Regions from separate parts of the Streptomyces sp. NPDC002698 genome, predicted to be linked through region 3. Evidence: riboswitches for the same ligand, from Rfam matches in the RefSeq annotation. Region 3 holds a riboswitch; each other region holds the start of a gene.

Region 1 (4,941 bases), on a different contig from region 3:
CTTCAAGGCGGCGAGCGACAAGTACACGGCCGCGGGCGCCGGGGGGCTCGTCCCCGCCCAGGCGGGCCAGTGGACGTACGCCACCCTCGCGCTCGGCTCGGCGCTGGCGCTGTTCATGTATCCGCACTCGGTCACGGCGACGCTGTCCAGCCGCAGCCGGGAGGTGATCCGCCGCAACACGACGATCCTGCCGCTGTACTCGCTGATGCTGGGCCTGCTCGCCCTGCTCGGGTTCATGGCGATCGCGGCCGGCGTCAAGGTCACCAACGGCCAGCTCGCCATCCCCCAGCTCTTCGAGAACATGTTCCCCGACTGGTTCGCGGGCGTCGCCTTCGCCGCCATCGGTATCGGCGCGCTCGTCCCGGCGGCCATCATGTCGATCGCGGCCGCGAACCTCTTCACCCGCAACATCTACAAGGACTTCATCAACCCGGCCGCGACCCCGCGACAGGAGACCAAGGTCTCCAAGCTGGTCTCGCTCCTGGTGAAGGTGGGCGCGCTGGTCTTCGTCCTGACCATGGACAAGACCGTCGCGATCAACTTCCAGCTGCTGGGCGGCATCTGGATCCTGCAGACCTTCCCCTCCCTGGTCGGCGGGCTGTTCACCCGCTGGTTCCACCGCTGGGCGCTGCTGGGCGGCTGGGCGGTCGGCATGCTCTACGGCACGATCGCCGCCTACGGTGTGGCCTCGCCGACCCAGAAGCACTTCGGCGGCAGCTCGAAGGAGATCCCGGGGATCGGGGAGATCGGCTACATCGGCCTGACGGCGTTCGTCCTGAACGTGGCCGTGGCCGTCGTCCTGACCTTCGCCCTCAGGGCGTTCAAGGCCCCGGAGGGCGTGGACGAGACCTCGCCCGGCGACTACACGGCCGACGCGGGCGACCCGGGCGTCGAGACGGAGCTCCCGCCGGCCACGGCGGACGCGAGCCACTAGGAGAGCGACACCTGTCCGGCCGCGAGGCCACGGGGCAGGTCCCGGCGACAGCCGGGAACGACGGGCCGCCGGTGGAAACCCGGCGGCCCGTCGCCGTGCCGGTCGGGCACACTCACCCGCATGGACATCGTCATCCGGCCCGCGCGGCCCGAGGAGTACCCCACGGTGGCCGAGATCACGGCCGAGGCCTATCTCGGCGACGGACTGCTCGACTTCGGGGAGAGCGACCGGTACCTCGGAAAGCTGCGGGACGTCGCGGGGCGCGCGGCCGTCTCCGAAGTGCTGGTCGCCGTGGACGGGGAGCGGGTGCTCGGCAGTGTGACCTTCGTGACGGACGGCAGCCCCATGGCCGACTTCGCGCGCGCCGGGGAGGCCGAGATCCGGATGCTCGCGGTCGCCCGGGAGGCACGCGGCCGGGGGGCCGGTGAGGCCCTCGTGCGCGCCTGTGTCGGGCGGGCACGGGCTCTGGAGGGCGGCTGCACGCGCGTGGTGCTGTCCACCCAGGGCAGCATGCGCAGCGCCCACCGCGTCTACGAGCGCGTGGGCTTCACCCGCACGCCCGACCGCGACTGGAACCCGCTTCCGGAGCTCGACGACATCCGGCTGCTCACTTACGAGTTGACGCTCCGGCACACTCCGTAGCGCTCTTCGGCACCAAGCGGACACAAGATGTGGGGGCAGTCCCGAAGCCCGGCACAAGATGTATGCTCAAGGTCGCTGTCGCCGCAGGGGAATCCGGTGCGAATCCGGAACTGTCCCGCAACGGTGTACTTGTGCGTGTTCGCGTGTTCGCGTGCCCGCTCTCGTGTCAGTCCGAGGACCTGCCGACAGCGCGCCCCGGCCGTCCGGCCCGGGTGCCGACGACGTCCGGGCCTCGCGGAATGGGCTGGTGGACGCGTGGTGCGCTGCTGCCCTGAAGCGCTCCCGTGTGCCCCGCTCCTGCCCGCAAGGCCCCGTGCCGAGCGAGGGAGATCCCCACGTGACCATCGCGCCAGCCGATCCGGCTTCAGTGACCGCGCAGCAGGCCCGGGTGGAGACCGACGGTCCCGGAACCGCGCTGCTGCGGACCCTGACCGGTCTCACCGCCGACCTCCCCGACGCCGACCCCGGCCGGGTCGCCGCCGCGGCGCTGCGCGGCCGGTCCGCCCGCGCCGACGAGGCCGAGCTGCGCGAACTGGCCACCGAGGCGGCCGCGGGTCTCATCTCCGAGGACCCCGTCTACTCCCGGCTCGCCGCCCGCCTGCTGGCGATCACCATCACCGAGGAGGCCGCCTCCCAGGGCGTCACGACCTTCTCCGAGTCGGTGGCCGTCGGCCACCGCGAGGGCCTGATCGCCGACCGCACGGCCGAGTTCGTCCGGCTGCACACGGCCCGTCTCGACGCGCTGGTCGACTCCGAGGGCGACGACCGCTTCGGCTACTTCGGGCTGCGCACGCTGCACAGCCGCTACCTGCTCCGGCACCCGATCACCCGCAAGGTCGTCGAGACGCCCCAGCACTTCATGCTCCGGGTGGCGTCCGGCCTCGCCGAGGACGACACCGCCCGCTCGGTGGACGAGGTCGCCGCGCTCTACCGGCTGATGAGCCGCCTCGACTACCTCCCCTCCTCCCCCACGCTCTTCAACTCCGGTACGCGGCACCCGCAGATGTCGTCCTGCTACCTCCTCGACTCCCCGCTGGACGAGCTGGACTCCATCTACGACCGCTATCACCAGGTGGCACGCCTGTCGAAGCACGCGGGCGGCATCGGCCTTTCGTACTCCCGCATCCGTTCGCGCGGTTCGCTGATCCGCGGCACCAACGGGCACTCCAACGGCATCGTCCCGTTCCTCAAGACGCTCGACGCCTCGGTCGCCGCGGTGAACCAGGGCGGCCGGCGCAAGGGCGCGGCCGCGGTGTACCTGGAGACCTGGCACTCCGACATCGAGGAGTTCCTGGAGCTGCGCGACAACACCGGTGAGGACGCCCGGCGTACGCACAACCTGAACCTCGCGCACTGGATCCCGGACGAGTTCATGCGCCGGGTGAACGAGGACGGCGTCTGGTCGCTGTTCTCCCCCGCCGACGTGCCGGAGCTGGTCGACCTGTGGGGCGACGAGTTCGACGCCGCGTACCGCAAGGCCGAGGAGGCGGGCCTCGCGAAGAAGACCATCCCGGCCCGCGACCTGTACGGCCGCATGATGCGCACCCTCGCGCAGACCGGCAACGGCTGGATGACCTTCAAGGACGCCGCCAACCGCACCGCCAACCAGACGGCGGAGCCGGGTCACACCGTCCACTCCTCGAACCTGTGCACCGAGATCCTGGAGGTCACGGACGACGGGGAGACGGCGGTCTGCAACCTGGGCTCGGTCAACCTGGGCGCGTTCGTCGTCGGTGACGGCATCGACTGGGAGCGCCTCGACGAGACCGTGCGCACCGCGGTCACCTTCCTCGACCGTGTCGTGGACATCAACTTCTACCCGACCGAGCAGGCGGGCCGCTCCAACGCCAAGTGGCGTCCGGTGGGCCTCGGCGCGATGGGTCTCCAGGACGTCTTCTTCAAGCTGCGGCTGCCCTTCGACTCTCCCGAGGCCCGCGCGCTGTCCACTCGGATCGCCGAGCGCATCATGCTCGCCTCCTACGAGGCGTCCGCGGACCTCGCCGAGCGCAACGGGCCCCTCCCGGCCTGGGAGAAGACCCGTACCGCCCGTGGCGTCCTGCACCCGGACCACTTCGACGTCGAGCTGAACTGGCCGGAGCGCTGGGCGGCCCTGCGGCAGCGGATCGCCGAGGTCGGCATGCGCAACTCGCTGCTCCTGGCCATCGCGCCGACCGCGACCATCGCGTCCATCGCGGGCGTGTACGAGTGCATCGAGCCGCAGGTGTCGAACCTGTTCAAGCGCGAGACGCTCTCCGGCGAGTTCCTCCAGGTCAACTCCTACCTGGTGGCCGAGCTGAAGAAGCTCGGCGTGTGGGACGCGCAGACCCGTGAGGCGCTGCGCGAGTCCAGCGGCTCGGTGCAGGGCTTCACCTGGGTCCCGCAGGACGTCCGCGACCTGTACCGCACGGCGTGGGAGATCCCGCAGCGCGGCCTGATCGACATGGCCGCCGCCCGGACCCCGTTCCTGGACCAGGCCCAGTCGCTGAACCTGTTCCTGGAGACGCCGACCATCGGCAAGCTCTCCTCGATGTACTCCTACGCCTGGAAGTCGGGCCTGAAGACGACGTACTACCTGCGTTCCCGCCCGGCGACGCGCATCGCCCGCGCGGCCCAGGCACAGGCGCAGCCCGAGAAGACCATCCCCGTCCAGCAGGCCGCCGACCCCGACGCCGTCGCCTGCTCTCTGGAAAACCCCGAGTCCTGCGAGGCCTGCCAGTAATGAGCGACACCACCATCGAGAAGGCCGTGTCCGAGAAGGCCGCGTCCGAGAAGAACCTGCTCGACCCGGGCTTCGAACTGACTCTCCGCCCCATGCGCTACCCGGACTTCTACGAGCGCTACCGGGACGCGATCAAGAACACCTGGACCGTCGAGGAGGTCGACCTCCACTCGGACGTCGCCGACCTCGCGAAGCTGACGCCGGGTGAGCAGCACATGATCGGCCGGCTGGTCGCGTTCTTCGCGACGGGCGACTCGATCGTGTCGAACAACCTCGTGCTGACGCTGTACAAGCACATCAACTCCCCCGAGGCGCGGCTCTACCTGAGCCGTCAGCTCTTCGAGGAGGCCGTGCACGTCCAGTTCTATCTGACGCTGCTCGACACCTATCTGCCCGACCCGGAGGACCGCGCGGCGGCCTTCGACGCGGTCGAGAACATCCCCTCCATCCGCGAGAAGGCGCAGTTCTGCTTCAAGTGGATGGACTCGGTGGAGAAGCTGGACCGGCTGGAGAGCAAGGCCGACCGCCGCCGCTTCCTGCTGAACCTGATCTGCTTCGCCGCGTGCATCGAGGGACTCTTCTTCTACGGGGCCTTCGCGTACGTCTACTGGTTCCGCAGCCGGGGTCTGCTGCACGGCCTGGCGAC
Region 2 (4,941 bases), on a different contig from region 3:
TCAGCGGCGTACCCGATGTCCTCATCCGCGCCCTGTACATACACGGCGCCAGCGACCTGAAGGTCATCTCGAACAACTGTGGCGTCGACGACCGCGGCCTCGGCATCCTCCTCGCCGCGAGCCGCATCAGCCGGGTCACCGGCTCTTACGTTGGCGAGAACAAGGAGTTCGCCCGGCAATACCTGTCCGGAGAGCTCGAGGTCGAACTGGTGCCACAGGGCACTCTGGCCGAGCGCCTGCGGGCCGGCGGCGCCGGTATTCCGGCCTTCTACACCCCAGCAGGCGTCGGTACGCAGGTCGCCCAGGGCGGACTGCCCTGGCGGTATGGGCCCGATGGCTCGGTCGCCGTGGCCTCCCCGCCCAAGGAAACCCGGGACTTCGGGGGCCGCACACACGTCCTGGAACACAGCATCATCACCGACTTCGCTCTCGTACGGGCCTGGCGCGGTGACCGTCACGGCAATCTCGTCTTCCGGAAAGCCGGAGCCAACTTCAACCCGCTGGCCGCGATGGCCGGCCGCATCACGATCGCCGAGGTCGAGGAACTCGCCGAGCCGGGCGAGCTGCGCCCCGACGAAATCCACCTGCCCGGCGTCTACGTCCAGCGGATCGTGGCGCTCACCGCCGCGGAAGCCGCCGACAAGAAGATCGAGAAGAGGACGGTACGTTCCTGATGGCCTGGACCCGCGACCAGATGGCCGCCCGCGCCGCCGCCGAACTCACCGACGGCTCCTACGTCAACCTGGGCATCGGCCTGCCGACGCTGATCCCCGGTCACCTGCCGGCCGGCGTGCATGTGGTCCTGCACTCGGAGAACGGCATCCTCGGTACGGGCCCCTACCCCACGGAAACGGAGGTCGATCCCGACCTCATCAACGCGGGCAAGGAGACCGTCACCGTCCTGCCCGGCGCGAGCTTCTTCGACTCCGCCCTCTCCTTCGGCATGATCCGAGGCGGCCACATCGACACAGCCGTGCTGGGTGCCATGCAGATCTCGGCGCGGGGCGACCTCGCCAACTGGATGATCCCCGGCAAGATGGTCAAAGGCATGGGCGGAGCCATGGACCTCGTCCACGGCGCCCGCCGGGTCATCGTCCTCATGGAACACACCGCCAAGGACGGCAGCCCCAAGATCCTCAAGGAATGCACCCTCCCGCTCACGGGAGAACAGTGCGTGCACCGTGTGATCACCGACCTCGGAGTCCTCGACATCACCCCGGACGGCCTCGTCCTCGTCGAAACCGCTCCCGGCGTCACGATCGAGGACATCACCACCCGCACGAATGCTCCCCTCCGCGTGGACAGCACCACCGCTGTCTGCTGACGCGCGCTGCGTCGTCTCCTGGCTTAGGGCGTGCAGCTCTGTCGGCGCGGACGTCTGAGACTCGACACGGTTCGGGACTCCCTGCGACCAGAATCTGCACCTCGGCGTCTCCGTACGCACAATCATTGAGTAGTTGGCACGAACGCGCAGCACGCCGGAACCTCAACAGCCCTGAGGAAGCAACAGGTCAGCCGCCTCGGACAGGCTGCAAGCCGGGCCCGCTACCCTCAGGTCCGCGCCCTGTGTACGGTGCCAACTATCCCGCTTTTGTGCCAACTAAAAAGCTTCGTCACATCACGCTAGCGCCGCACCCGTGGCATCCCCAGTCCGATCCACGAGATGATCTCCCGCTGGATCTCGTTGTTGCCGCCGCCGAAGGTGAAGATCACGGCCGATCGGTAGCCGCGTTCGAGTTCGCCGTGCAGGACGGCCCCGGCGGAGCCCTCCTTGAGGACACCGGGGGCCGCGACGATCTCCATCAGCCAGGCGTACGCGTCCCGGCGCGCCTCGGAGCCGTACACCTTGACGGCGGAGGCGTCCTGCGGGGTGAGCGTGCCCTCCTGGACGGCGTTCACCATCCGCCAGTTGAGGAGTTTCATGGCGTCCAGCCTGGTGTGCGTACGGGCCAGGAGGCGGCGCACCCAGGGCAGGTCGACGACGCGGCGGCCGTCGGCGAGTTTGGTCTCCATCGCCCAGCGCTGGACGTCGTGCAGGGCGCGGATGGCCATGGTGCCGTGCGCGGCGAGGGTGACGCGCTCGTGGTTGAGCTGGTTGGTGATCAGCCGCCAGCCCTTGTTCTCCTCGCCGACCCGGCGTGTGGCGGGGACCCGGATGTTCTCGTAGTAGCTGGCGGTGGTGTCGTGCGAGGCGAGCGTGTTGATGATGGTGCAGGAGTAGCCGGGGTCGGAGGTCGGCACGAGGAGCATGGTGATGCCCTTGTGGGGCGGGGCGTCCGGATCGGTGCGGACCGCGAGCCACACCCAGTCGGCCGTGTCGCCGTTGGTCGTCCAGATCTTCTGGCCGTCGACCGTGTAGTGGCCGGTCTCCTCGTCGCCCTCCCGCACGGCCTTGGTCCGGAGCGCGGCGAGGTCCGTCCCGGCGCCGGGCTCGCTGTAGCCGATCGCGAAGTCGAGTTCGCCGGAGAGGATCTTCGGCAGGAAGTACGACTTCTGCTCCTCCGTGCCGAACCGCATGATCGTCGGTCCGACGGTGTTGAGCGCCATCAGCGGCAGCGGTACTCCCGCCTGGGCCGCCTCGTCGAAGAAGATGAACTGTTCCATCGGGCTCAGGCCCCGCCCGCCGTACTCCTCGGGCCAGCCGACCCCGAGCCAGCCGTCCGTGCCGAGGCGTCGGATCGTCTCGCGGTAGAAGCGCTTCTGCGCCGCCGGGTCGCCGTAGCGCGCGTAGGCGTTGTCCGGTACCAACTCGGCGAAGTAGAGACGTAGTTCGGTCCGCAACCGCTGCTGCTCCGGCGTGTATTCGAGATGCACGGCGCCTCCTGCCTCCCCGGGCCCGACCTGACGGCGCACACCGTAGAACGTGTTTCAGAAATTGGGAATGCCGATGACACCGGCGAGACGGATGCCGGAGCCGCGGCGCGGGCGAGGGGTGGTGCGACGCATGCGAGGGGGCGGTGCCCGGTCGTCCGGGCACCGCCCCCTCGTGCGGGCCGGATTCCCCGGCCGTCGCGGAATATCGTGGCTCGTACGTTCCCCGTCGCCGTCAGTGGCAGGGGAAACCGAGCAGGTGGCGGGCGTCGTGGACCCACTCGTGGACGTTCTCGCCGGAGACGAGGGAGGTGGCGCCCTGTTCGGCGCCGACGAAGTAGAGCAGGACCAGCATCAGGATGCCGAAGAAGGCCGCCCAGGGGGCGATCGCGCCGATCGGCAGCTTGGCGGGAACGACGGTGGGGGTGGCGGTCGGCTGAACGACGGACTGCGCCATGGGGCAGAACCTCCTGGGGAACTCGCGTCCCGTCTCGGTGGTGCACAGGACGACAGTCACGGGTCTGACTTGCCCGTGTCCGTCACCCCTGGCAGGGGTGACGTGTACCGGGCTCACAGTGGCGCGACCGTGCCGGATTTCCACCGGGCTTCCGCCGAACCGTCGTCGATATCCACGTGACCGTACCGCGAAGCCGTATCCCGGCCAAGAGCGCACACCCCCGCGCACTGTGCGCCCCACCACTCGTGGAGCATGGCCGGCAGGGCGGCAACCACCCTACCGGGCCGAGGGGTTCGGCTCCGGTCACGGTCCACGCCGTACGAGCCGGGCCCGTACAGCGCGAACTCGACCCGTACAGCAAGAGAACTCGACCCGTACAGCACGAGCCGGGTCCACGACACATGAGAGCGATGGCATGACCAGCCGAGTGTTCTTGATCTCCGCGGCGATCGGCGAGGCGCTGCGCGAGGCCCGCTTCGACGACGGTGGCAGTCCGGTGGACGCGTCGGGCCTGCGGGCCGCCCGGTCGGCGGCCGACGCGGGTGCCGTTCCGGCGGGCGGGCGGCTGTGGGTCTCCCCCACCGTGCGGTGCCGGCAGACCGCTGAGGCACTCGGACTCGAAGGCGCCGTCGAGGCAGCGGAGTTGGCCCCTCTCGACGTGGGCCGCTGGCGCGGGGCGACGCTGGCCGAGGTGAGCGCGAAGGAGCCGGAGGCGGTGGCGCGCTGGCTCGCCGATCCCGCGTCGGCGCCGCACGACGGCGAGTCGGTGCGGGCGTTCTGCGACCGGGTGGCGGAACGCCTCGACGCGGCGGCGGGCCTCGACGGCCGAACCGTCGCCGTGGTGGAGCCCGAGGTCGTACGGGCCCTGGTGGTACGGACGCTGGGGGCACCCGAGCCGGCGTTCTGGCGCGTGGACGTACCGCCGCTCACCGTCACGGAGTTGAGCGGGCGCGCGGGGCGCTGGAACCTCCGCGCCGGACGCCCGCTCGACGGGCGGGCCTGACCCGGGCGGCGTACGGACTCAGCGCAGCGTGGCGATGAAGTCCGTGCACGACCGGGCGCATTCACGGCATTTCCGCGCGGCGGCCTCCGACCCTGGGCATGCGTCGAAGGCCTCGGCGCACTCCAGGCATACGTCCCTGCACCACTCCAGCTGAGCGCGGACGTCCCGCTCGTTCCGACCCGGGTGGCGGGACAGCACATGGCAGGTCGCCTCGCACACCTCCGCGCACAGAATGCCCGAACGCCGCGCGGTCTCCTGCCTCTTCGGCCCGTCGGGATCCATGAGACTCGCGCGCAGCGCGGAGGTCCTGGCGCATTCCGCACAGGCACGGGCGCACTCGAAGCGGTCCTCCAGGAACCGGAAGAGCTCCTGCTGTGAAGTCGTCGTCGTCACAACAGCCGGGTAGCCGGAGGGAGTCGGTTCAAACAGCGCGAATCCGGACCCTCACGCTCCGGCCGCCTCCCGGGAGATCTGCTCGAACTGCGCCCCCATCGCCTCGGAGAGCGCCTGCGCCGCCGACAACGGGCGGACCATCACCATGAGTTCGTCGATGCGTCCGTCCTCGTCGAAGTGCAGGAAGTCGCAGCCGTTGATCTCCTTGTCGCCGACCTTGGCCGTGAAGACCAGCGCATGGTCACGGCCGTCGGCCCCGGCGATCTCACGGACGTAG
Region 3 (4,941 bases):
CATCCACCTGCTCGGCGAGACACCCGGCCCGGCCACACTGGTGGTGCCCGGCGGACAGCCGCGCGCCGCCGAGGGAGCCCTCACCGGCCCCCTCACCCTCGCCTCACTCGCGGCCCTGCGCTTCGACACCGCCGTCATCGGCTGCTGCGGACTGAGCGCCGCGGACGGCCTGACCGCCTACGATCTCGACGACGCCGCGGTGAAAAAGGCCGGCATCGCCTCCGCCCGCCGCACCATCGTGGCCACGGACGGCGGCAAGCTCGGCCGTACCGCCTTCGCCCACGTGGGTCCCTCCACGCTCCTGCAGACCCTCGTCACGGACACCACGGCACCCCCCGACGAGGTGACCGCCCTCGAAGGCGCGGGCACCATCGTCAAAACCGCCTGATCTGACGTCGGCCGACCGGTCGGATGTGGCTCTCGGCGAGGTTGCGCAGTTCGGCGCGCGTGAGTGCGGGGGCGGCGGCGGTCGCGACGGCACGGCCCCTCGGGAGGTAGCGGACACCGTCGATCTCGCAGATCAGCGGGCCCGCGCCGGTGTCGTGCACCAGAGCGTCGCCGACCGGAGCAGGGCCCCCGACGGTACGGCGCTCACTGCCGCGGGATCGTGAGATCCGCTGGAGGAACACCGGTGCCGCCACGTCTCCGCCGTCCGGGCGGAACAGGACCAGCACCAGCTCTCCGGGACTCGGGTGCAGCCGGATGTAACGCATGGGCTGCCATGCGTCGTCCCCGGCCGCGGAACGGGCGGCACGCAGTACCGGGCCGCAGAGGGCGGACCGATCCACGATGAACCAGCCGAGCCGGGCGAGGGAGACTATGGCGACCGTTCCGAACACGAGGAAGCGCCGCTGCCCGAGGTCGAGGGGGTCGTCGAGGACGCCGAGGCAGGAGAGCGGCAGGAAGTACCACGCACCGGTGCCGAGGGCGGTGTTCAGCACCCAGACGCGCGGCGAGACGGACGTACGGCCGAAGCCGCGGCGTGGCGAGGTCACCCGGGGACCCGGAGCGTGGCGATCGCCGTGACGGGCCGCGGCGGCGAGGGTCGCGTGGTTCAGGTCGTCCTCGAGAGCGGGCCACGTGTCCTCGCCCTCGTCGTCGTCCTCCTTGTCGCTCGCGGCCGCCTTCGGGGTGATCGCGGGTCGGGCCCGGCCCGCCCTCCGGACGCGTCGGGCGCAGACCAACGGGCTGATGACCAGTGCACCGCCAAGGCCGAGCAGACCGGGGCCGCCCCCGAGGACGGCGACCACCGTCAAGGAGGTCCGCGTGTCTATGGCCTCACCCAGGAAGGGCCAGGGCAGCGCGATGATCGGGACGTGATCGCCGGGACGGACAGCTGCCGTGTCGCAGTCCACAACCGCATGTTGCGAACCGTCGTCCCAGCTGACGACGCAGCCGTCCTCGGCCCGGTCCAGACGGACGAACTCGGCGGAGGTGTGTTTCCCGAGCAGGGCGAAATCCGCTGCCGCCAAGCCCACGGACAGCGACGCCACGAGCGCCAGCACCGCCCACAGCGGCGCGGTCGGCAACAGCGGCCGGCGGGCGGGTGCGAGGGCCGGGTGGGACTGTTCGCTCAGCCAGGCACCGATCGTCCGGGCGTCGTGTGTGCCCAGACCCAGCCGCAACACCTGGCCGTCGGGCGTCCGGTAGCGCAGGCCGACCTTCTCGAAGGCGGCCTGGCCCGTCGTCGTGACCGTCGCGTCCAGGGCCTCGCCGCCGCGCGGCAGGGCGGTGGCACTGCCGGAGCGGTCGAGGAAGACGGGTCCGTCGAGGCGCGGGTCGGCCAGCAGTCGGCCCTTGCGGCCGTCGAGTCGGCAGCGGAAGTGAACGGCCCGGCCCGCTGCCAGGCCGTGCCGCCTCCTTGCCGCCGCCCATCGGGCCAGCCCGGCCATGGCCAACGGGGCCACCACGAGGGCCACAATGCTGCCGATCATCGATTCCGTCGTCTCTTCGCTGCGAGCGATTGATTGATGTGAGTGAACGAAGAGTACGAGCGCTGCCAGAGACTCCGGCCCCGGGGGTGACCCCGTGACGCGTCATCCGGGTTCAGGCGAGACATGAGCGATCACTGGAAGGTTCCCCCCGTGGGCCCGGGTGCAAGGGCCCAGGAAGTGGCTGCCGCGTATGGGCTTCGTGGGCCTCCGCGTGGTGCTCCAGGGCGTGGCGGGCACAGCCGTGCCCCATCGGCCCGGGTTGCCGTACCCCGTGACCGATCGCACGAACTGACGGTACGACGGGCTTGATAGCCTCATCAGGCCAGTTGAGCCTCATCCGAGGCCAGGGAATCCGGTGCGAATCCGGAACTGACGCGCAGCGGTGAGGGGAACGGGCGGGGCACGCGAGCCACTGGGAGACCGGGAAGGCGCCCCGACCGGACGAACCCGAGTCCGAAGACCTGCCGGCACCTCCGCGCCCCGGCGCGGAGGACATCCACAGTCCAGGCTCCGCGTACGAGCCCTGACCCCGAGGTCTGCCCGTGCTCCCCACCCCCGCCCGTCAGTTGACACCCGCCCTGCCGGTCACCGCCGTGCCGGTCACCGTCTGCGGCGGCTCGAAGAACGACACCGAGGACACGACGAAGTCCGCCGCCGCGGGCTGCCCGGATCGACGACTGCGAGCACGAAGTCACCCGTGCGTCGGCTCTGTGAGAAGACCCCGGACGCCGAACCCGACCTTGTCGCCGCATCGCGCGTCCCGATCCTCGGCAAGGGCGACATCGCCAAGTGCGAGCAGCGTGAAGGGTGACGCGTGACATCTCGTGAGCGACCTGACGAAGTCCCTACGGAGCGAACCCCCGCCGAACCGGCGCCGTGCCGCGTCGTCGTCTGCCGGGACTGCTGCTGCGGAAGCCCGAAAGTCACCGGAGTGGATCACGCCCAGCAGACGGCACGCCTGGCCGAGAGCGCACCGGTGCGCATCGCGGCCTGCCTCGACGTGTGCGAACACGCCAACGTGATCGTCGTCCAGCCCTCCGCCGCCGCACGTGCCGCGGGCGCCCGCCCGGTCTGGCTCGGCCTCGTCAACGACCCCGAGGCCACGGACGACATCGCCGCCTGGGTCGAAGCCGGCGGCCCCGGCGTCGCCCCCTGTCCCGACATCCTCGACCTCTACGTCTTCACCCCGCCCCGAAGGGCGCGATGAGCGCGAAAGCCGGCCTGGTTGACGCCTTTTCTCTGGTCCGCCATCGATGCTGGGGCGGCAGCGTCATCGCATGGGTCGGTGACCTCGGGCCACACGTCGGGCCGAGCGTCCGGTCACGCATCGTCCGGGAGTGGTTCGCCGGTCTCCAGGAGCGACTTCAGGCTTGCCACCACGTTCGGCCAGCCGTGGCTGACCATCTCGGCCAGGCTCGATCCGGGCTCGAATCCGTCGTGTACGACGGTGAGCTTCACGACCTGCGCGGCGGCCTCCTCGATCGTGAAGGTGACCTTCGAGCGGGCCTCGCCGGACAGCTTGGCGAGCAGTTCCTCGTCCCAGTCGAAGCGCTTGGCCAGCTCCGGGGTGATGGCGTGCCAGGTGTAGGAGAGCCGGCTGTAGGGCTCGGCCTCCAGCACGACCTGCTTCGGGTCGCTGATCCGTACGCCGTGGTTGTCCCAGGTCATCGGTGAGCCGACGGACCAGTCCGTGGTGAACTCCGTGGCCCAGTAGCGGCGGGTGAAGGCGGGCTCGGTCAGCGCCTGCCAGAGCTTTTGCGGGGTGGTGCGGATGTAGGTGGTGTAGACGAAGGTCGGCGCGTCCATCGCGGGCTCCTCCAGGGCGAGTTTCAGGTCCGCCAGGGCTTGGACCCTGGTCCGGTCGTAGCGGCTGATCCACCGGTGAGCGATCTCGTGTACGGGCGCCGCGTTGAGGTAGTGCAGCTTTTCCCGGCCCCGCCGCACGGTCGTGACGAGCCCGGCCTCCTCCAGTACCGCGAGGTGCTTGCTGACGGACTGCCGGGCCATGTCGAGTCCTGTGCACAGCTCGCGCAGGGTCTGCCCGTTGTGTGCGTTGAGCGAGTCGAGCAGCGCGCGCCGCGTCGGATCGGCCAGCGCCTTGAACACCTCGTCCATGCCCGTCCCCGTACCCAGGCCGCCGCCTGTCGATATGCAGCCTTCCAGCTGCCTTTAATTTAGGCAGCCAATAGGCTGCATGTCAAGGTCCGCCCCGCAGCCGGACGAGGGTCGCGGGGTCCCCGTACCGTTCGGCGGTGCCGACGCCGAACGAGTTCGCCTGGATGTGTATGGACGAAGCCCGCGGGAGGGCATCCGGACATCTGGTCGACGGCTGCCTGGTGGACGCTGACCGGTCCTCAACACGTAATCAGCGTTGGGGATCCGGTCGAGGTGACCACATGGACGCGGCCGCTTTGGCCGTGTGCCGCACCTGGTCAGCGGTCAGGCGCCGGAGGTCCCAGATCAGCGTGGCCACGCCGGCCGCCGCCGGTTCCTGCGTGTGGGGCTCCTCGGAAGGCGGGACGCCGGTCAGGGCGACCAGGTCGCCGACGGGAACACCCAGCACGGTCCCGAAATCGGCCACGAGGCCGGGGGTCAGCTCCTTGCGGCCGGCGCCCACCATTCCGTACGTGGACGCGGACCAGTACCGGCCGGTCAGGGAGTGGAAGACCCTGGCGATGCCCATCCAACGCAGGTTCCTGTATCTGAGCATCCGGACGAGCAGGGCCCCGGGCGGTCCAGGGGGCGGGGCATCGACCCGCGGGAACGACGGTGACTGGGCGACCTTCCGCTGTGGCAACGACCGGACGAGGTGGAGCAACTCGCCCTTCTTCTCGGACGGGAGCTCTACGGCACGCCTCACGACCTGTGGTACCCACTCCCCGGCCTCCGCGTCCAGGGGAGCGAGGTCGTCCGGAACGGCCACCCCCGCGATCACGAACACGTCTGCGGCATGGAGACCGAGTGCGGGTCCGAGCTGTCGGAGCAGGGACGGGCTCGGCGCGATGCC
Region 4 (4,941 bases), on a different contig from region 3:
CGCGAGGCCGCGCTCGCGCAGCCACCGGAGCGCCTTCACGGTGCCCCGGGTCCCGGGGACGACGACCAGGTCCGCGTCGGCCAGTTCCTCGGCCCGGTCCACGAACCGCACGACGACACCCGGTTCGGCGGCCAGCGCGTCCACGTCGGTGAAGTTGGACATCAGCGGGACCGCGCAGACGGCGACCCGCAGGATGTCCTCGCCGACGGGGGAGGAGACCGCCGACTCGCGGACGGCCCCGCGCAGCGAGACGCGCAGGCCGTCCTCCTCGTCGATGCCGAGTCCGTGCCGGAAGGGCAGGACGCCGTAGGAGCGCCGCCCGGTCAGGCCGTGCAGCATGTCGAGACCGGGCTCCAGCAGACTGACGTCGCCCCGGAACTTGTTGACGAGGAAACCGGCGACGAGCGCCTGGTCCTCGGGCGACAGCAGCGCGACCGTCCCGAAGAACGAGGCGAACACCCCGCCCCGGTCGATGTCGCCGACGACGAGCACGGGAAGCCCCGCGTTCCGCGCCACCCCCATGTTGACGATGTCGGTGCGCCGCAGATTGATCTCGGCCGGGCTGCCGGCTCCCTCACAGATCACCGCGTCATACGTGCCCCGCAACCGGTCCAGACAGTCGAGGACGGTCGCCAGGAGTGCTTCCTGGCGCCCCCCGCGCAGCCTGTCCCCGGCGGAGGCGGCGGAGGCGGCGGACGCTTCGGCCGACGGCGGCCGCTCCGCGGGCCCGGCCGTTCCGAAGAACCCGCGCGCGCTCATCTCGCCCACCGGCCTGCCCATCAGGACGACCTGACTGGTGCGGTCGCCGCCCGGCTTGAGGAGCACGGGATTCATCAGCGCGGTCGGCTCCACCCGGGCGGCCTGCGCCTGCATGGCCTGCGCCCGCCCGATCTCGGCGCCCTCGCGCGTCACGAACGAGTTCAGGGACATGTTCTGTGCCTTGAAGGGCGCGACCTTGACGCCCTGGCGGGCCAGCCACCGGCAGATCCCGGCGGTCACGACACTCTTGCCGGCGTCCGAGGTGGTCCCGGCGATCAGCAGTCCGCCGCTCATGCGGTGCGCCCCTTCCTGGTGGCCGGAACCCGTCCGGTTCCGGTGAGCAGAACCCGTCCGGCGGCGCTCACGCCGAGCGCGAGCCAGCCGACGCGCCGGGACAGCCGTACGGCCCGTTCGATGTCGTGGACGTGGACGGCGCGCCCCGCGCCGTTGAGCACGGGCCGGTGCTCGACCCGTCCGCCGTACGAGAGGGTGCCGCCGAGCCGTACGCCGAGCGCGCCCGCGAACGAGGCCTCCACGGGCCCGGCGTTGGGGCTCGGATGCCTGCGGGCGTCCGCGCGCCAGGCGCGTACGGCACCGCGCGGGTCGGATCCGGCCACGGCCGCGAGGACGGCGGTCAGCCGGGCTCCGGGCCAGCCGGCGAGGTCGTCGAGCCGGGCGGAGGCCCAGCCGTAGCGCCGGTGGCGGGGGGACTTGTGTCCGACCATCGCGTCGAGCGTGTTCACGGCGCGGAAGGCGACGAGTCCCGGCACACCGCCGACGGCGCCCCAGACCAGAGCGCCCACGACGGCGTCGGAGGTGTTCTCGGCGACGGACTCGACGACGGCGCGCGCGACGCCGTCGGCGTCCAGCGCCTGCGGATCGCGTCCGCACAGGTGCGGCAGCCGCTCCCGGGCCGCTTCGAGGTCACCGGCCGCGAGGGCGCCGCCGACCGCCCGCGCCTCGCGGCCGAGGGAGGTTCCTCCGACGACTGCCCAGGTGGCGGCGGCGGTCAGGGCGACGGAGGCGGTACGTGAGCCGCTTACGCAACGGCCCGCGAGTGCGGCGAGTCCGGTGGCACCGCCGACGCAGACGGCGGTGTGCAGGGCGCCCCACCCGCGGTGGTCCCGCCACAGTGTCCGCTCCACGGCCGCGGCGGCCCGCCCGAACGCGGCGACCGGATGCCCCCGGCGGGGATCGCCGAGCAGCAGGTCGCCGAGGAGGCCGGCGGCGGCGCCGTACGCGAAGACGCGATCGGCACGCACGGGGTCAGCCGGCCGTGGGGTGGAGTGGAACCCTCGTACTCAGCGAAACGGGCAACGGGCAGCCGCGCATGGCGATATGTCCTCACTCAGGGTGTCCACGCCCTGGTTCGACGAGACCGGCGGTGAGAGTTCCTGGCTCCCGGGGAGTTTCCTCCCCGATGACAGTGGCGGGACCGCGCCGGATTCGCACCGGCTTCCTCTCATGCCGCCGTACTTGGCTCCGGCAGTCCACCACGGGGTGAGAACGGCCGTCAACTGACTGTTGACCTGCGGAGGGACAGTGTGCGCAGGCCCACATACGCGTGGGGGCGGGACGGCATACGCGTGGGGTGCGGGACGGTGATCCGTCCCGCACCCCACGCGCGGTACCGCTCGGCGCGGCCCGGTTCCGGGCGGCGTCCGCCGGGCTACTTGGTGATGATCAGGGAGATGCCGTACGCCACCGCCGCGGCGCAGGCCGCGAAGCAGACGTACGCGCCGGTGGCCGCCGCGACCGCGGATCCGCCCTGGGCGGACTCCTTCTTGGAGAGGCCGGCGACGCCGAGGGTGAAGAGGGCGACGAGGGCCACGGTCACTCCGAGGCTGACCCCGAAGACGGACCCGAGGGCTGACCAGTCGATGCTCATGCTGTTTCTTCCTTCGGTTCTCAGGCCACTCGGGACGGCGCCGGCGGGTTCACCGCGGGCTCGGCCGGAGCCGGGATGGTGGCCGTGAGGCCTTCGGCCACGGTGCCGGCCGGGGGCGGGGTGACGGCGGCGATGGCCTGCGTCACCACACCGGAGGGCTCCTCGGTGTCGTTCACGTTGGTGTGGTCGATCACCTCGCGGCGCGAGCGGCGCCAGATCGCGAAGCTGGAGCCGACCAGGAACACGGCGACGAGCGCGGTGCCCCAGGTACCGAAACCGGTCACCCACTCGGCACCGGCGCCGACCAGGGCGGCGGCGGGCAGCGTGAGGACCCAGGCGACGACCATCCGCTTGGCGGTGGACCAGCGGACCACACCGCCCTTGCGGCCGAGGCCGGCGCCCATCACGGAGCCGGAGACCGAGTGCGTGGTGGAGAGGGAGAAACCGATGTGCGAGGAGGCCAGGATGACCGTCGCCGCGCTGGTCTGGGCGGCGAAGCCCTGCTGCGGCTGGAGGTCGGTCAGGCCCTTGCCCATCGTGCGGATGATGCGCCAGCCGCCCAGGTAGGTGCCGAGCGCGATGGCCAGACCGGCGGAGAGGATGACCCAGACCGGCGGGTCGGAGTCGGGAGCGACGGCGCCACCGGCGACCAGGGCCAGGGTGATGATGCCCATCGTCTTCTGCGCGTCGTTGGTGCCGTGGGCCAGCGAGACCAGGCCCGCGGAGGCTATCTGGCCGACGCGGTAACCCTTCTTGGTGGCCTTGGTGTCGGCGTTGCCACTGAGCTTGTACGACAGCCGGGTGGCGAACATCGCGGCCAGGCCGGCGACGACCGGGGCGGCGACGGCGGGCAGGAGCACCTTGCCGACCAGGACGTCCCCGTGCACGGCGCCGGTACCGGCGGAGGCGATGGTGGCGCCGACCAGGCCGCCCATGAGGGCGTGCGAGGAGCTGGACGGGAGTCCGACGAGCCACGTCACCAGGTTCCAGAGGATCGCGCCGACGAGGGCGGCGAAGATCACTTCTGGCTGGATGCCGGATTCGTCGACGAGGCCTTTGGAGATCGTGTTGGCGACCTCCACCGAGAGGAAGGCGCCGACAAGGTTGAGGGCGGCGGACATGGCCACCGCGACCTTGGGCTTGAGTGCGCCGGTCGAGATGGTGGTGGCCATCGCGTTGGCGGTGTCGTGGAAACCGTTCGTGAAATCGAACACGAGAGCGGTGACGATCACGATTCCGAGGAGGAGCGTGATGTGTTCCATTTACCCAGGCTTCTGTTGGACGTCAGTGGCAGGGGGAACGTAGGCAACCTGGGTGAACGGAAGATGAACTGAGTCGGACTTGGTGGTGTCCTGAACAGTGGATCGTCATTCCGCTTATGCCGACGGGCGGCTCGCCGGGTTCGAACGGATGCGGAATTCCGTACTCCGGTTGGGGTCGGGGCTCATGGTCGACCGTCCTGGTCGGGACGGGTTTGAGGGGTGAGATCCCCGTCACTCGCAGGCTGTAGCCGTGGTCACGGCGCCCGGAAACCCGAAAGGGCCGCTCCGGGGACGGGGTCCGGGTGCCGACCGGGCCGTAGCGACCCGACCACGGGGTGTGATCCGCGGCAAATGTCCGACCGGGGCGCCGCGGGCGTCCCCTCGGTGTGATGTGATGCAAGTCACATGCAACCGTGTGCTGTTGGCGGCCCGCCGCCGCCCCGAAGCCCGCTCGCGCGGGGTGCGTGGAACGCGGTGCCTGGCAGGATCGCGTCATGACTGAGCCGCACCGGGACGCACGGGTCGGGCACGAGCACGCACGGACGACGGGCGAGGCCCGCGAACGCGACGAGCGAGACGGGCCGGACGCGCGGGACACCCTCCGGCGGGCCTGGGACGAACTGGTCTCCACGGCCCGGCGCACGGTCGCCGACGGGCTGGTCGTCGGCACCTCCGGCAACGTCTCCGTCCGCGTCGGAGACACCGTCCTGGTCACCCCCACGGGCGTGCCCTACGACCGGCTGACGCGGGACGGCATCGTCGGCGTCGGCCTCGACGGCCGGCAGGTGCTCGGATCGCTGCGCCCGACCAGCGAACTGCCGATGCATCTCGCGGTCTACCGCGCGACCGGGGCACGGGCCGTCGTCCACACCCACGCGCCGCACGCGACGGCCGTCTCGCTCCTCGTCCCCGAACTCCCGCTGGTCCACTACATGGCGGCGGCCCTGGGCGGCCCGGTCCGCGTCGCCCCCTACGCGGCCTACGGCACACCGGAACTGGCCGAGAGCACCCTCCGGGCCCTGGCCGGCCGCA

What was found. Region 3 has a riboswitch for cobalamin ahead of ACFYW9_RS15045 ((2Fe-2S) ferredoxin domain-containing protein). Riboswitches for the same ligand answer to the same signal wherever they lie in the genome.
Region 1: linked by a shared signal. The riboswitch ahead of ACFYW9_RS01310 (ribonucleoside-diphosphate reductase subunit alpha) and the one ahead of ACFYW9_RS15045 ((2Fe-2S) ferredoxin domain-containing protein) in region 3 are both predicted to bind cobalamin.
Region 2: linked by a shared signal. The riboswitch ahead of ACFYW9_RS24365 (CbtB-domain containing protein) and the one ahead of ACFYW9_RS15045 ((2Fe-2S) ferredoxin domain-containing protein) in region 3 are both predicted to bind cobalamin.
Region 4: linked by a shared signal. The riboswitch ahead of ACFYW9_RS25190 (cobalamin biosynthesis protein) and the one ahead of ACFYW9_RS15045 ((2Fe-2S) ferredoxin domain-containing protein) in region 3 are both predicted to bind cobalamin.

The regions. Positions count from the first base shown of each region.
Region 1 is NZ_JBIAQM010000001.1:295,587-300,527, reverse strand. It holds gene mctP (monocarboxylate uptake permease MctP) at 1-934, shown strand, start outside; gene ACFYW9_RS01315 (GNAT family N-acetyltransferase) at 1,055-1,576, shown strand; cobalamin riboswitch at 1,629-1,778, shown strand; gene ACFYW9_RS01310 (ribonucleoside-diphosphate reductase subunit alpha) at 1,914-4,295, shown strand; gene ACFYW9_RS01305 (ribonucleotide-diphosphate reductase subunit beta) at 4,295-4,941, shown strand, end outside.
Region 2 is NZ_JBIAQM010000018.1:48,672-53,612, forward strand. It holds gene ACFYW9_RS24350 (CoA transferase subunit A) at 1-674, shown strand, start outside; gene ACFYW9_RS24355 (CoA transferase subunit B) at 674-1,324, shown strand; gene ACFYW9_RS24360 (acyl-CoA dehydrogenase family protein) at 1,624-2,814, opposite strand; gene ACFYW9_RS24365 (CbtB-domain containing protein) at 3,047-3,268, opposite strand; cobalamin riboswitch at 3,306-3,467, opposite strand; gene ACFYW9_RS24370 (histidine phosphatase family protein) at 3,684-4,271, shown strand; gene ACFYW9_RS24375 (ferredoxin) at 4,290-4,664, opposite strand; gene ACFYW9_RS24380 (nuclear transport factor 2 family protein) at 4,716-4,941, opposite strand, start outside.
Region 3 is NZ_JBIAQM010000008.1:254,688-259,628, forward strand. It holds gene ACFYW9_RS15035 (DeoR/GlpR family DNA-binding transcription regulator) at 1-388, shown strand, start outside; gene ACFYW9_RS15040 (hypothetical protein) at 375-1,934, opposite strand; cobalamin riboswitch at 2,241-2,418, shown strand; gene ACFYW9_RS15045 ((2Fe-2S) ferredoxin domain-containing protein) at 2,749-3,141, shown strand; gene ACFYW9_RS15050 (ArsR/SmtB family transcription factor) at 3,255-4,049, opposite strand; gene ACFYW9_RS15055 (hypothetical protein) at 4,300-4,941, opposite strand, start outside.
Region 4 is NZ_JBIAQM010000019.1:70,787-75,727, forward strand. It holds gene ACFYW9_RS25185 (cobyric acid synthase) at 1-1,053, opposite strand, end outside; gene ACFYW9_RS25190 (cobalamin biosynthesis protein) at 1,050-2,021, opposite strand; cobalamin riboswitch at 2,127-2,270, opposite strand; gene ACFYW9_RS25195 (hypothetical protein) at 2,429-2,647, opposite strand; gene ACFYW9_RS25200 (anion permease) at 2,668-3,909, opposite strand; gene ACFYW9_RS25205 (class II aldolase/adducin family protein) at 4,404-4,941, shown strand, end outside.